DNA from 3 places in the Fictibacillus sp. NRS-1165 genome. Region 3 is predicted to be linked to each of the others. Evidence: predicted binding sites of a transcription regulator. Region 3 holds the regulator's gene; each other region holds the start of a gene.
The links. Region 3 encodes LexA, which represses DNA repair genes until DNA is damaged. Its sites were predicted from a motif close to CGAACATATGTTCG; they were not measured.
Positions count from the first base shown of each region.

Region 1: a site for LexA is predicted at 1,186-1,199, ahead of uvrB (excinuclease ABC subunit UvrB). Genes of this name have one in related genera too.
Region 2: a site for LexA is predicted at 2,477-2,490, ahead of ABHN01_RS05285 (YolD-like family protein). Genes of this name have one in related genera too.

Region 1 is NZ_JBDPNU010000038.1:19,591-24,382, forward strand. Features, by position in the region: gene ABHN01_RS16860 (DUF2198 family protein) at 1-192, shown strand, start outside; gene ABHN01_RS16865 (sulfite exporter TauE/SafE family protein) at 204-1,076, opposite strand; gene uvrB (excinuclease ABC subunit UvrB) at 1,271-3,253, shown strand; gene uvrA (excinuclease ABC subunit UvrA) at 3,265-4,792, shown strand, end outside.
Region 2 is NZ_JBDPNU010000014.1:19,819-24,610, reverse strand. Features, by position in the region: gene ABHN01_RS05295 (SH3 domain-containing protein) at 58-774, shown strand; gene ABHN01_RS05290 (LytR family transcriptional regulator) at 1,319-2,260, opposite strand; gene ABHN01_RS05285 (YolD-like family protein) at 2,520-2,849, shown strand; gene ABHN01_RS05280 (S8 family serine peptidase) at 2,885-4,315, opposite strand; gene ABHN01_RS05275 (cell wall hydrolase) at 4,483-4,792, opposite strand, start outside.
Region 3 is NZ_JBDPNU010000088.1:22,202-26,993, reverse strand. Features, by position in the region: gene ABHN01_RS24265 (glyoxalase superfamily protein) at 1-124, shown strand, start outside; gene ABHN01_RS24260 (hypothetical protein) at 269-490, shown strand; gene lexA (transcriptional repressor LexA) at 1,088-1,708, opposite strand; gene yneA (cell division suppressor protein YneA) at 1,862-2,140, shown strand; gene ABHN01_RS24245 (YneB family resolvase-like protein) at 2,148-2,804, shown strand; gene ABHN01_RS24240 (DUF896 domain-containing protein) at 2,849-3,088, shown strand; gene ABHN01_RS24235 (iron-sulfur cluster biosynthesis family protein) at 3,194-3,478, shown strand; gene tkt (transketolase) at 3,649-4,792, shown strand, end outside.

The sequences.
Region 1 (4,792 bases), on a different contig from region 3:
TTACAGCTTATTTTTAACCGGGTGCTCTTTTCAAAGTATCTGCCTGTGTTCATCACGCTGCTTATTATGCTGTTTGCGTTTGATGGACAAAATCAGCCGTTTTATCTTCAGGCAACAGGATTATGTTCTCTGATGATCGGATATTGGCTTGGGTTGAACATATATAAGAAACAAGCGCGCAAAATGAAATAAAAGCGTTCGCCTCAAGAAGGGGCGGACGCTTTTTTTCGCCAATAGCGAGCGGAATCCTTTAAAAATAAGAAAAGCAGTATCATAATATAGACCGAAACAACGCCGAGGCCGATGCGGCCGAAATGTAAAAGCTGAAGAAATACGGAAACGATCGTTGCGGCGTAAATTCCGCCGAGATATGTTTCCATTTGGTGATTTTGATAGAGCGCGGTAAGCCTCGCTCCCAGCTGGGCGCCGATCAATGCGCCAATAATTAATAATAGGCCCATGTGATAGTTGAGCGTGACCGACTGTGCGTAGGTGAGAAAACCGGCTGCAACAATAGCAAAAACACTCACGAGGCTCGTTCCTACGGCTTTTCTCGGCTGCAGCTTCAATACAGAAATCATCAGAGGCACCATGACAAAGCCGCCGCCGACCCCGAGGGTGGCAGAAAGGAACCCGCCGGTAAACCCGATCAGCAGGGCCTTCGGGATGGAAAAAGCACTTTCCGCTGGTGCTGCCGCTGGCTTTGTTCCTTTCTTTTTCCTGAGCAGCTGAACAGCAAAGTATCCCATAAGTATGATATATAAGGCTGGTATAACAATTTTATCCCAATGGTTTTCGCTAAGCCACATGACAACAGGGTGTGCTGCCTGTGTGGCAAGCACTCCAGACAAACCAAGGGTAATGGCTGTTTTCCAATAGATATTTTTCATGCGAAGATGGGCAAATACCCCTGAAACACTGGTCCCGATCGAATACATGAGACTGGTCGCAATTGCAGTGACCGGCTCATAGCCAAAAAGTATCAGCACAGGGGTCAAGATAAAGCCTCCCCCAAGTCCGAAAAAACCGGAAATAATTCCAACCGCAAGCCCCAGAAGAACATAAAGCAATTCCAAGATGCATTCTCCTTTAGACGTTCTGTCCAACATTCAAAGTGTACACCAAGCGGAGAGGGATGAAAATATATTTCACATGATAAATTCGTTATTTCCAACATTTAACGCGCGAATATTTGTTCGTAAAAATTAGAGTTTTGCAGGTCAGCTGTGTTATAATCTTATTAGCAAAATTTAGGAACGGAGGTTGTGAAATGAGTGAGTCTTTTCAGCTTGTATCTTCTTACGAACCTCAGGGAGATCAGCCTGAAGCGATCCGGAAGCTGGTTCAGGGGATCAAAGAGAAGAAGCAAAAAATGACACTGCTTGGCGCTACAGGTACAGGTAAGACATTTACGGTTTCAAATGTCATAAAAGAGGTGAATAAACCAACGCTGGTTATCGCCCATAACAAAACATTGGCAGGGCAGCTGTACAGTGAGTTTAAAGAATTCTTTCCGAATAACGCGGTTGAATACTTTGTGAGCTACTATGATTACTATCAGCCGGAAGCTTACATCCCGCAGTCCGATACGTTCATCGAGAAGGACGCGAGCATCAACGACGAAATTGATAAGCTCAGACACAGTGCCACCTCCTCGCTTTTTGAACGGAAGGACGTTATCATCGTATCCAGCGTTTCATGCATTTATGGCCTCGGTTCGCCGGAGGAGTACAAGAGTATGGTCATTTCCTTGCGCACAGGCATGGAAAGAGACAGGGACCAGCTTCTGCGTGATCTGGTGGATATTCAGTACAACCGCAACGACATTAACTTCACACGCGGTACCTTCCGTGTACGCGGAGACGTAGTGGAAATCTTCCCCGCATCCCGTGATGAACGCTGCCTGCGGGTAGAGTTCTTTGGAGACGAGATCGACCGGATTACAGAGGTGGACGCCCTGACAGGAGAAATTGTCGGGGAGCGGAAGCATGTCGCGATCTTCCCGGCATCCCACTTTGTTACCCGTGAAGAAAAAATGAAACTGGCGATCCAGCGGATTGAAGCAGAGCTGGAGGAGCGGCTGAAGGAGCTTAATGATGCAGGAAAGCTTCTGGAGGCACAGCGGCTTGAACAGCGGACCCGCTATGATATAGAAATGATGAGTGAGATGGGATTCTGCTCAGGCATCGAAAACTATTCCCTGCACCTGACGCTTCGCCCGATCGGATCCACACCGTATACACTGCTTGATTATTTTCCAGATGATTCTATGATCGTCATCGATGAGTCCCATGTTACCCTGCCTCAGATCCGCGGTATGTATAACGGTGACCAGGCCAGAAAGAATGTGCTTGTAGAGCACGGCTTCCGTCTGCCGTCAGCCAAAGACAACCGTCCGCTGACGTTTGATGAATTTGAAGGAAAAGACAAGTTCCAGCATATTTATGTTTCTGCGACTCCAGGCCCTTATGAGGCGGAGCACGCACCAGAACCGATCCAGCAGATCATCCGTCCGACAGGATTGCTGGATCCGACCATTGAAGTGAGGAAGAGCAAAGGCCAGATTGATGATCTTCTTGGAGAGATTAACGATCGTGTGGCGAAAAATGAACGGGTGCTCGTCACTACCCTTACGAAAAAAATGTCTGAGGATTTGACAGATTATCTGCAGGAAATGGGTATAAAGGTAAGATACCTCCATTCTGAAATCAAAACATTGGAGCGGATCCAGATCATCAGGGACCTCAGGCTCGGTGTGTTTGATGTGCTGGTAGGGATTAACCTTTTAAGAGAAGGATTGGATATTCCGGAGGTGTCACTGGTTACCATTCTGGATGCCGACAAGGAAGGATTCCTTCGTTCGGAAAGGTCACTCATCCAGACGATCGGCCGTGCAGCGCGTAACAGCAATGGCCACGTTATCATGTATGCAGACCATATTACGAAGTCCATGGAGATCGCCATCGGCGAAACACAGAGGCGCCGCAACGTCCAATTGAAGTATAACGAGGAACACGGGATCACGCCGCAAACGATTAAAAAAGCAGTGCACGATGTCATCCGCGCCACAAAGGCGGCTGAGGAAGCGGAAGAATATACATCTAAAGCACCTAAACAAAAAATGAGCAAAAAAGACCGCGAAGCATTTATCGAGCGTCTGGAAGTGGAAATGAAGGACGCAGCACGAAATCTGCAGTTCGAGCGGGCCGCAGAGCTTCGTGATATGATACTTGAGCTTAAGGCTGAAGGGTAAGGTGATTGTTGTTGTCTACCAACCAGAACATTATAGTAAAGGGTGCACGCGCCCATAATTTAAAGAATATAGATATTACGATTCCAAGGGATAAACTGGTCGTTCTGACCGGTTTATCCGGGTCAGGAAAATCCTCGCTGGCGTTTGATACGATCTATGCAGAAGGGCAGAGGCGCTATGTTGAGTCGTTATCTGCTTATGCCAGGCAGTTTCTGGGCCAGATGGATAAGCCCGATGTCGACTCTATCGAAGGACTGTCTCCTGCCATCTCGATCGACCAGAAAACGACCAGCCGGAACCCGCGTTCAACAGTAGGGACTGTAACAGAAATTTATGACTATCTCCGTCTCCTCTTCGCACGCATTGGCCGGCCGGTCTGCCCGAATCACGGCATTGAGATTACATCGCAGACGATTGAACAGATGGTCGACCGTATTCTCGAGTACCCTGAACGGACGAAGCTGCAGATTCTTGCGCCCGTTGTTTCAGGCCGCAAGGGTGAACACGTTAAAGTGCTCGAAGACATTAAAAAGCAGGGCTATGTCCGTGTAAGAGTTGACGGTGAACTTCGGGACATCGGCGAAGATATTAAGCTTGAAAAGAACAAGAAGCATTCCATCGATGTTGTCGTCGACCGTATTGTCGTAAAGGAAGGAATCGCCACACGTCTTGCTGATTCTCTTGAAACAGCGCTGAACCTTGCCAGCGGAACCGTTACGGTCGATGTAATGGGTGAGGAAGAACTCCTTTTCTCCCAAAACCATGCCTGCCCATATTGCGGTTTCTCAATCGGTGAACTTGAGCCGCGCCTGTTTTCCTTTAACAGCCCGTTCGGTGCATGCCCTTCATGTGACGGTCTTGGAATGAAGCTTGAGGTTGATCCTGAACTCGTCATCCCTGACTGGAGCCTGTCGCTGAATGAGAATGCGATTGCTCCCTGGACGCCTGTGAGCTCCCAGTACTACCCGCAGCTTCTGAAGAGTGTGTGCGATCATTTTGGAATTGATATGGACGTTCCTGTTAAAGACCTGCCTAAAGATCAGCTCGATAAAGTCCTTTATGGCAGTGATACCGAGAGAATCCGTTTCCGGTATAAAAACGATTTTGGGCAAGTTAAAACGAATGATATTTATTTTGAAGGCGTTCTGGCTAACGTTGAACGCCGCTATAAAGAGACGGGTTCAGATTACATCCGGGAGCAGATGGAAGGCTACATGGGACAAAAAGCCTGTCCTTCATGCAAAGGGTACCGATTGAAAAAAGAAGCGCTGGCGGTACTTATCAACGGTCAGCATATCGGTGAAGCCACCGCTCTATCTGTGACCGAGGCGAAAGAATTCTTTGAAAATCTTGATCTAACAAACAAAGAGCGCGCGATCGCCCGCTTAATTTTGCGTGAGATCGTTGACCGGATCGGCTTCCTTGTAAATGTGGGACTCGATTACCTTTCATTAAACCGTGCAGCTGGAACATTATCCGGAGGAGAAGCTCAGCGTATCCGGCTTGCCACACAGGTCGGCTCAAGGCTGATGGGTGTTC
Region 2 (4,792 bases), on a different contig from region 3:
ATAAGATGGAACGGTACGGCATGTCCACGAAAATCCGTAAGGGAGGAAAAACTCGGCATGAAAAAGGGCTTTCTGAAACTCGTAGTCATTGTGTTGCTGGCCATCGGGCTCGTCACTTCTCTTTTTCCGTCCCGAATCGCTCAAGCCTCATCCACAAAAACGGCCTATGTTGATATTACATCAGGAAAGCTGAACGTCAGAAGCGGGCCGGGAACACAGTACAAGATTATCGGGTCGCATAAAGACAATACAAGGCTAACCATCTACTCCCAGACGAAGAGCGGATGGGCCAAGATCAAATACAACAAGAAAAACGGCTATGTCGCGACCAAATATCTAAGGTTCTACCATACGATGTCCCGTACAGACGCCAAATCGATTACAGACAGAGCCATAAACATTCAAGATAAGATCGCCAACAACAAGACATATACAAAAAAGCAGATTCATCAGCTGCAATCGCCCGGCTATACTTCAGCCTACATCGACAATCTCATAAAATATGACATGACTTCACACAAGAAGGACAAAAAGGGAAACAAGCTGTATGAGTGGCTGGCGACAGACTTCCCGATGTATCGGATCTGGGGATTTGACTGGAGCGGGAAAGAGGCGCCTGAAAAGCCTTCCATCACGTACTATACGAAGGACGGAGCATGGTACCTGAAAGTCTATCAATATGACAAAGATGATATGTACACGTACCATCAAACCCTTTATCTTTCAAAATCCAGTGAGAAAGCCGCCTGGAAGATTTACAATTATAAATGGTGATGAAAAGCCGCAAGCATCCGTGCTTGCGGCCTCGTTGATCTTTCGTTAAACTAATCGAGTGTAATTAATTGGTAAACGCATAACTGAATGGGCTAAAAGCTTCATTCAATAATAAAAGTAGGGATTTCGATAATAAAAAGATCAGGCAGTCCTCTCTGCCTGATCTTTTTTGAGGAAAACTATTCAAAAAGGCCGCAGCCGTTTTCTAGAACAAATGAATGATTTTGAGTAAATTTCACATCGGAGTCTTTCGCAAGAGGGCTTTTTACTACTGAAAAGCCATTTTTGGAGCTAAAACGCCAGATTTGCACGCAAAATAGACCTACCGCAGATTTTTATGTTCAAATCTATGGGTGTTATGTTCCGAAATGGCGATTTTATGTTCAATCCGTTTATACACGACACCATCCAACGGGATGCGACGCATTCATTGTAAGCCGCCATCAGCACTTTACTCGTCCGGCATCCAAGCTCGCAATCCGCCATTGCATAAACATCACGCCACAAAAAAACAGCGACCCCCGCAAGGTTCACTGCTTTCAAATTAGATTTCCAGTTCTTTTTTTAAAGTGGTTTGAATTTTGGTTTTCTCGTCTTCCGGCACGATGAGATAGTAGATGCCGCTGATCCGCTGGCCCTGGCCCTTTATCTCGATGTTTTCTACGTTGTTGCGCGCGCCTTTATAGTTGGATTGAATGTCTTTCATCTCGTCGAAGGTCATGTTCGTTTTTACGTTGGAGCCGACTACGTTTAAGATGTCGCCCATTTTCGTAACAGAAGAAATTTGTGCACCTTCATTAACGATCGCGCTGATCACCTGGCGCTGGCGTTCATTACGGCCGAAGTCACCTTCAGGATCTTCTTTTCTCATACGGGTGTACGCTAGCGCTTCTTTACCGGACAGCTTCAGCTCGCCTTTCGGGAACGAATAGCCATCATAGTTGAAGGCAAGGCGCTCGTTGTTTACGGTCACACCGCCAAGCGCATCCACAATTCCTTTGAAGCTCTCCATATTTACTTTTACAAAATAATCGACGGGCACGTCCAGGAAGTTTTCAACGGTCTTGATGGTCATTTTTGTTCCGCCAAAGGCATAGGCATGGTTGATTTTATCCTCCCGGCCTTTTCCGATGATTTCAGTCCGGGTATCACGCGGGATGCTGGTCATGACCATTTTGTTCGTATTCGGGTTGACGGTCACTAGAATGAGCGTATCGGATCGGCCGCGGTCACCTTGACGCTCATCAACGCCTAAAATCAGGATGGAGAGCGGGTCGCCTTTTGAAGGAGTAAGATCGCCCTTCCGTTTAGAGGAACCATCCCACGCCGCATCATCATGCATTTTGTTGGCCGTGTTTTTCACCGAGCCATAAATATAGTAGAAGCCGCCTGCTCCGATGAGCAATAATACGCCGAGGATAAGGAGAATAACCTTTAGTCCTCTGCGTTTTTTTCTGCGCTGCTTTTTCGCTGAACGTCTGTCCATTTCATCAACCTCTTCATTATAGTCATAAGCCATTAATAATCTTATTAATCGTTCAATATCTTTTTTAATATAACAGAAAATGACAGGTTTGGTGAAAATATTTTTAAATTTACACATTCCTTATGACGGTTGCAGACCAACAATGGGAACGATTCCTTCAATTTACATGTTTATACAAATCCCGCGCATCATTTGTCAATTATTTTCAGTGTAAACCGAACGTATATTCGCATATAATAGGATAAGGCAGGTGAAGAATATGCTTCGTGACCGCGGAAAGATTAAATGGCAAGGGATGTTTATGCCCGAGCATATGAAGGGCTTAAGGGAGTTTGACTGGGATCATAAAAAGAAGACAAAACCGGAACTGGATGAGCAGCAATACGAGCTGATGGAACAAACCATCTGCGAGGCGATGGCCGAAAATTTGGATCTGTGTATGACCATTTTTGGAAGTGGGGACTTTCATTTGCTGATCGGGAAGGTGCATTATGTAGATCCGTATAAAAAAGAGCTGCGCGTCGTCGATTTCCACCATGAGGTCCATCGAGTGAAGATCGCTGATCTGGTGGATGTAAAAATAAGATAAAAGGACCCCCTGGGAGGGATCCTTTTATTTTACTTTTATTTCGTTAATGCATTATAGATGTTGGCTTCTCCAGACCCGAATAGCGGATCTTGTCCCACATTTCCAAGATCGACAGCTGTCTGGCGCAACTTCGCCTGAACTTGAGCTGGTGAATATTCAGGATGCTGTGATTTGATGACCGCTGCGATACCGGCTACTTTCGGTGCAGCCATGGAAGTACCGTGAAGAAGGGCATAACCCTTTAAGTGTCCTGTTACATACGGTGCCAGGTAGGTTGGCCAAGTTGAGAATGCACGGTACATAAAGTCACGCTTATTAAGATAGTCTCCTTTTGGATCTTGGCGATACAGGGCATCGTATGCCGGGCCGTTGTCACCGCCAGGTCCAGCCACGTCGATCACGCTGCCGTAGTTGGAATAGAACGCGATTTTGTCATTAGACCACTTGTTGGAAGATGAAACGGTTACGACTCCAGGAACTTGGGCAGGTGCCACACGGGAAGGCCCCTTAATATCCAATCCATACGTTTCCTTCCAGTAAGTTTGCATGTCATGAATGTCATTCAAGTTGCGGGAGTCATTGCCGGAAGAAACGACAACCGTCACACCTTTTTTCGCAGCATACTGCATGGCACGGTGATAAGCCACCATGGAAGCGGAATCGCCTTTTTCCCCAAGGTTGTTCGCCATCCAGCGCCATCCGCCAAGGCTCATGTTGATGACCTCAACTCCATCGTTCGCTGCAGAAACGATCGCATCGGTAATCCATGATTGCTGTGCACCGCCTGTAGCACCGAAAACCCGGTACGAGCGTACGGTTAAGTTCGGGCCTACGCCGTATACTTTACCGTTTCCGGCAATGGAACCGGCTACGTGTGTTCCATGTCCGTTTTGGTCCCAGGCATCCTTCGTGCCAGGCACAAATGTTTTACTGCCGGCAAGATCGGCATTCGCTTTTAGATCTGGGTGATTAAAGTCCATTCCAGTATCGATGATCCCTACGACCGTATCATGGTTTCCTTTGTTGATGCCATAGGATTTGAAATCGTTAGTGACTCGTTTGATATCCCACTGAAGGTCATGATAGTTTTGGTTCGGATTGTTCCAGTCAGGCTGCGGAATGGATGTGATTGGCTGTCCGTCAGCAGGATTCGGATCGTCCTCCAAATAGACTTCCAACTCTTTGTCCGCAGCTTGTATGTTTGTATCTGCTTTAACTTTTGCAAGGAAATCTGGGGAGGCAGATTTGGCTTCTACAACGCCAATTTCCTCAACGACTCGTTCCACAGAGCCGCCTGCCTGTTCGATTTCTGCAGACAGGTTAGAAGGGACTTTCCCTTTATATGTAAGAAGATAATGGACAGGTGAGGATGACTCCTCAGCACTGGCGGGCTGGGCAATAATACTCGAAAACAGTGAGAATGACAGGGCGGAACACATTGAAAGTACAGCAAGCTTTTTTTTCATATTACTTTCCCCTTTTCATCAATAATAGAGTGCAAATATTAATCTATCAGAAAATATCTGAATATTATGTCGAATTACTTTGTAATAAAAAATTTTATTTCGACAATAAGTGGTGCCAGGCACCGCTCTTTGACATATGTCAAAAGCGGGGTGCCTGGCACCAAAAATTATTTAGCGAATAGATGATTGCCGATGCGGGTGACGCTTTTTCTTGAGAATATCCAGCTGTCCGTAGCAAGGTTAGGATTATAATAGAAAATCGAACCGTGTGTAGGATCCCAGCCTTTCATGGCGTCGATGACGGCTCGGTAGGCAGTGGAGCCTGGATAAAGGTCATATTGTCCGTCATGAACAGCAGTGAAGGCATGAGTCTGATGGATCACAGCGTGAGCATTCTTCGGGAAGCGGGAGTCATCCAGACGATTGAGGATAACAGCAGCAACTGCGACTTTTCCGATGTAGGACTCACCGCGTGCT
Region 3 (4,792 bases):
GCTTGCGAAGAAATACAAGTATGCTCGTCCTGGAATCCAAACTACGCCATGGAACACTCAAGAGCGGTGCATGAATGACCCATTCGGAAATCGTATAGTGTTTTTTGAGAGCATCCAAAAATAGTGAGTACTGTGTAAGACTTGATGAATATTTGCCTTGGGAAAGAGGGAACAGGACAAAAATTGATTAAACTCCATCTTTGTCCATTGCGCATCGATTGGTCATTGCATCCTATAGAGTATCAACTATCTACAAGGAGGTAAACTATTGTCACCTCGAACAAGGGATGTAGTCGTTATTGTGTTCGAGAGCGCTTCAACAACAAGACGATTTCGAATTGTTGATTTTGCGGTCATCGGAAGTGCAGGGCCATGCAGGGAGTTTCTGCGAAGAGGGGAAGATGTCGTTCATGCCGAAAGTTGTCTTCTAAGAAATAATTTTCGGATTGTTTTTGAAAGTTCAAATGTGCTGCTTTTCATCCGAAGGTAATCGTATAGAACATGGTTTCTGACAGTGAAGCCTGGAGAGCGATAATGATTCCTTCTTTAACGGCTCGGCGCGATTCTTTAATTAAAATGGTTTTTTTTCGATTAACATGGCGGTACCAATCACAGGATCTCCAACCAATTCTCCCATTCACCAAATGATTGGCCGGATGGCAAGAATGTTGGAGCCTCTTTCGTAAAAGAGGCATAATGACTGGACTATTAGCAGGTAGTCCAACTTATGCCCTTGCAGAATCTGACGCTTATAGGTCACCGCAGGCAGACTATGGACGGGTATGGACTTGCGGAGAAGTCGATAAGTGAGCGGATCAAAACCGCTGGCACTTCCGAGAATCGCAATAATCTTACTTTTTTCTAGTGAACATAGCCCCTTGCGAGAGAATAGAGAGATGATAGAGCACCATCTATATTTTGGAGGTTTTTGTTAGCAATAAGCTCAAAGTATTTCCGAAAGGTCTGGTTCTTAGCTGCCCTTGTTCTTAGCTGCCCTTTAGATGTAACCGGAACGGTAAGTGAAAAGAAAACGGGTGAACAAAATGAGCACCGCAGGCGAGATCGCCCGTGGTGCTTAATTTGTTTCTTATTGAAGGGTACGGTAGACTCCAATTACTTTTCCCAGGATGGTGACGTTTGGAAGCAGAATCGGAGCAAGCGCTGAATTCTCCGGTTGAAGGCGGATGTGATCTTTTTCTTTAAAGAACCGTTTAACGGTGGCTTCGTTTTCTTCCGTCATCGCTACGATAATGTCACCGTTTTCAGCAGTGGGCTGCTGTTTGACGACGACGAGGTCCCGGTCATAGATACCGGCTTCGATCATACTGTCTCCTTCGACAGTTAACATAAAAACATTATCGTCGCCAACTACATGTTCGGGCAATGAAAAATACTCATCCACATTTTCAATGGCTGTTATCGGGGAACCTGCGGTAACTTTACCGATGATCGGTACATTCACGGAACGCGTTTTCGTTATGATCTGTTCGGAGTCGAGGCCTAGTACTTCAATCGCTCTCGGTTTGGTAGGGTCTCGCCTGATGAGCCCTTTTTTTTCAAGCCTGGATAGATGGCCGTGGACAGTGGAGCTGGATGCCAGTCCAACCGCTTCTCCGATTTCCCGTACTGATGGGGGATAACCCTTTGCATTCACTTCTTCTTTAATAAATTCCAGTATATCAATCTGCCTTCTGGAAAGTTTTGTCATGATTACACCTCATTCACTGAATACTCTTGAAAAAAGTATAGCATGCAGGAACAAGATATACAAACATAAGTTCGAAAAAAACTCTTGTAAAGAACAGGTGTTCCTATTATAATAACAATTAATAAGAACACACATTCGTAAGGGGGATTTATGTTGAAGGGATTTTCACCAGTATTTATACTAATATCTATTGTTGCAGCAGGGTTTATTATGTTCGCTTATCAATCACATGCAGAAGGATCCAAAGAATATATGGAGATCACAGTGGAAAAAGGAGATTCACTATGGGAGATTGCAGAGGAATACACCAAGAGCAAAGGCTCAAATTGGGAATTTGTAGAGTGGGTTGAAAAGAACAATGCGATTCAGGCAGGGACGATCACTCCTGGCCAGAAATTAACGATACCGATCAAAGCAGATAAAGACAGGTGAAATAAAATTGAGATCGATCATTTATTGCAGAGTAAGCACGGATAACGAGGAGCAGACTGCCTCCTTATCCCGACAGGAAGAGGAATTGAGACAACTTGCAGTAAGGCATGGATTTGAAATTGTGTCAGTCATCAAGGAAAGAGAAAGCGGATACAGCTTAGAGAGAGAGGGTCTCTTTGAGATGATCGAGCGGGCGCAGGCTGAAGAATTTGACGTTCTCCTCATAACCGATGATACCCGCTTGGGCAGAGGGAACGCTAAAATCGTACTCCTTCATGAACTTCAAAAAAGAAACATTAAGGTATATACATACAGCAGCCAGGGGGAATACCAGCTCTCTGAAGCAGAATCCATGGTGCTTGAAATCGTAGCTGTCGTAGAAGAATATCAGCGCAAGCTTCATAATTTGAAAATTAAAAGAGGGATGAAAAAGGCCGTTCAGAGAGGCTATAAACCGCAACATAACTTAAAGAATATCCATCATGGGGGAAGAGAACGGAAACAGCTTCCGATTGAAGAAATCATACGTCTCAGACATATGGATCTTACATTTTCCGAAATTGCTGTAACATTAAAGGGGTTCGGTTATGAAGCATCGAAAGCAACCGTTCACAGAAGGTATAAGGAGTATTTAGAAAGTGCTCCGACTGGAAACTCTACTTAATATTCGTTACGATAGGCATATCGAAGAAAAAGGAGAGGTGCTCCATGCTTACACCAGATAAACTGCAACGTATAAATTTTCTTGCTAAAAAGTCAAAGCTAGAAGGTTTGTCTACAGAAGAAGCCCAAGAACAAAAGCAACTAAGGGAGGAGTATCTGAAAAACGTCAGATCTTCTTTTCAAAATAGATTGCACTCACTTAAAATTATTGACCCTGAAGGCAATGATGTGACCCCGCAAAAGCTGAAAGAAAGCAAAAAAAGCCAGAATAATATCAAACATTAAGAGAAGAGCCTGATTTCTGTAATATGAAATCAGGCTCTTTTGTTGTTGCAAAATTCTGAATATCGTATATACTGTTATATAACAACGATGAAAGGGGAGAACAAATTGGCCTTTTCAATAACGGATTCTGTTATCAGATTATATAGTGAAATCGACTTAAATGAGGGTGAGGCACTCCGGTTATACGCACGGTACGCCGGCAGTGCAAGCAATGGAGGATACGCCTTGGGAATCAGCCCTGCACAGCCTGGAGATGGGGATCGAATACAGGAAGTAAGCGGATTGAAATTTTTTGTGAAGCCGGATGACCAGTGGCTGGTAGATGATATGAAACTGGATTATGACGAAGGAGAAGATATCTTCTATTGTGAGTTTCCGGCGTTAAACTAATGTAAACCTGTATTATAACAAAAAAGTTATAATACAGGTTTCTTTGTTTGTATCAAAGATTCATTTTATGGGACACTATTGATGGGCATTGTGCTTGTATAAAATGCTCAATATGTTTATGATGGTATCGAGAAATCTTTTACATATGTAGATGAAGGGATGATTAAATAATGTCTACTGCTTCAATTGACCAATTATCTATCAACACTATCCGTACTTTGGCTATAGATAGCATTGAGAAAGCCAAATCGGGACACCCGGGCATGCCGATGGGTGCCGCGCCGATGGCTTACAGTCTTTGGACGAAATTCATGAACCACAATCCAGAAAATCCGGAATGGTTTAACCGTGACCGTTTCGTGTTATCTGCAGGGCACGGATCCATGCTCCTATACAGCTTGCTTCACCTTTCAGGCTATGACCTTTCCATGGAAGACTTAAAGCAATTCCGTCAGTGGGGAAGCAAAACCCCTGGGCATCCTGAGTACAAGCATACAGCTGGAGTGGATGCAACAACGGGACCCCTTGGACAAGGGATCGCGATGGCAGTAGGTATGGCAATGGCAGAACGCCACCTTGCTGCAACATACAACAAAGACGGCTTTGAGGTTGTTGACCACCATACGTATTCCATCTGTGGAGACGGAGATTTGATGGAAGGTGTATCCGCTGAGGCTGCTTCTTTGGCTGGCCATCTTGGTCTGGGCAAACTCGTAGTCCTATATGATTCAAATGACATCTCACTGGACGGGGATCTGCATCTTTCTTTCTCCGAGAGTGTAGAAGACCGTTTTAAAGCTTATGGATGGCAAGTTCTTCGAGTAGAAGACGGAACAAACCTGAAAGAGATCGAAAATGCAATTGCTGAAGCGAAGAAAGATACAGCACATCCGACACTGATCGAAGTTAAAACCGTGATCGGTTATGGTTCCCCTAACAAGTCCGGTAAGTCCGCATCACATGGTGCGCCTCTTGGATCTGATGAAGTAAAGTTGACTAAAGAAGCGTATAACTGGGTATTTGAAGAAGACTTCTTCGTGCCTAAAGAAGTAAGAGAACATTTTGCTTCCATTAAAGAAGAGAGCAAAAAGAAAGAAGAAGAATGGAACGAATTGTTTGCCCGATATGAAAAAGAGCACAGCGAAGCTGCTACACAGCTGAAAATGTCAATTGAGAACAAGCTTCCTGAAAACTTTGACACAAACCTTCCGGAATTCGATAAACCGATCGCGACGAGGGCTTCTTCTGGTAAAGCATTGAATGCATTTGCGCAAAACATTCCATGGCTATTCGGAGGATCTGCTGACCTTGCAG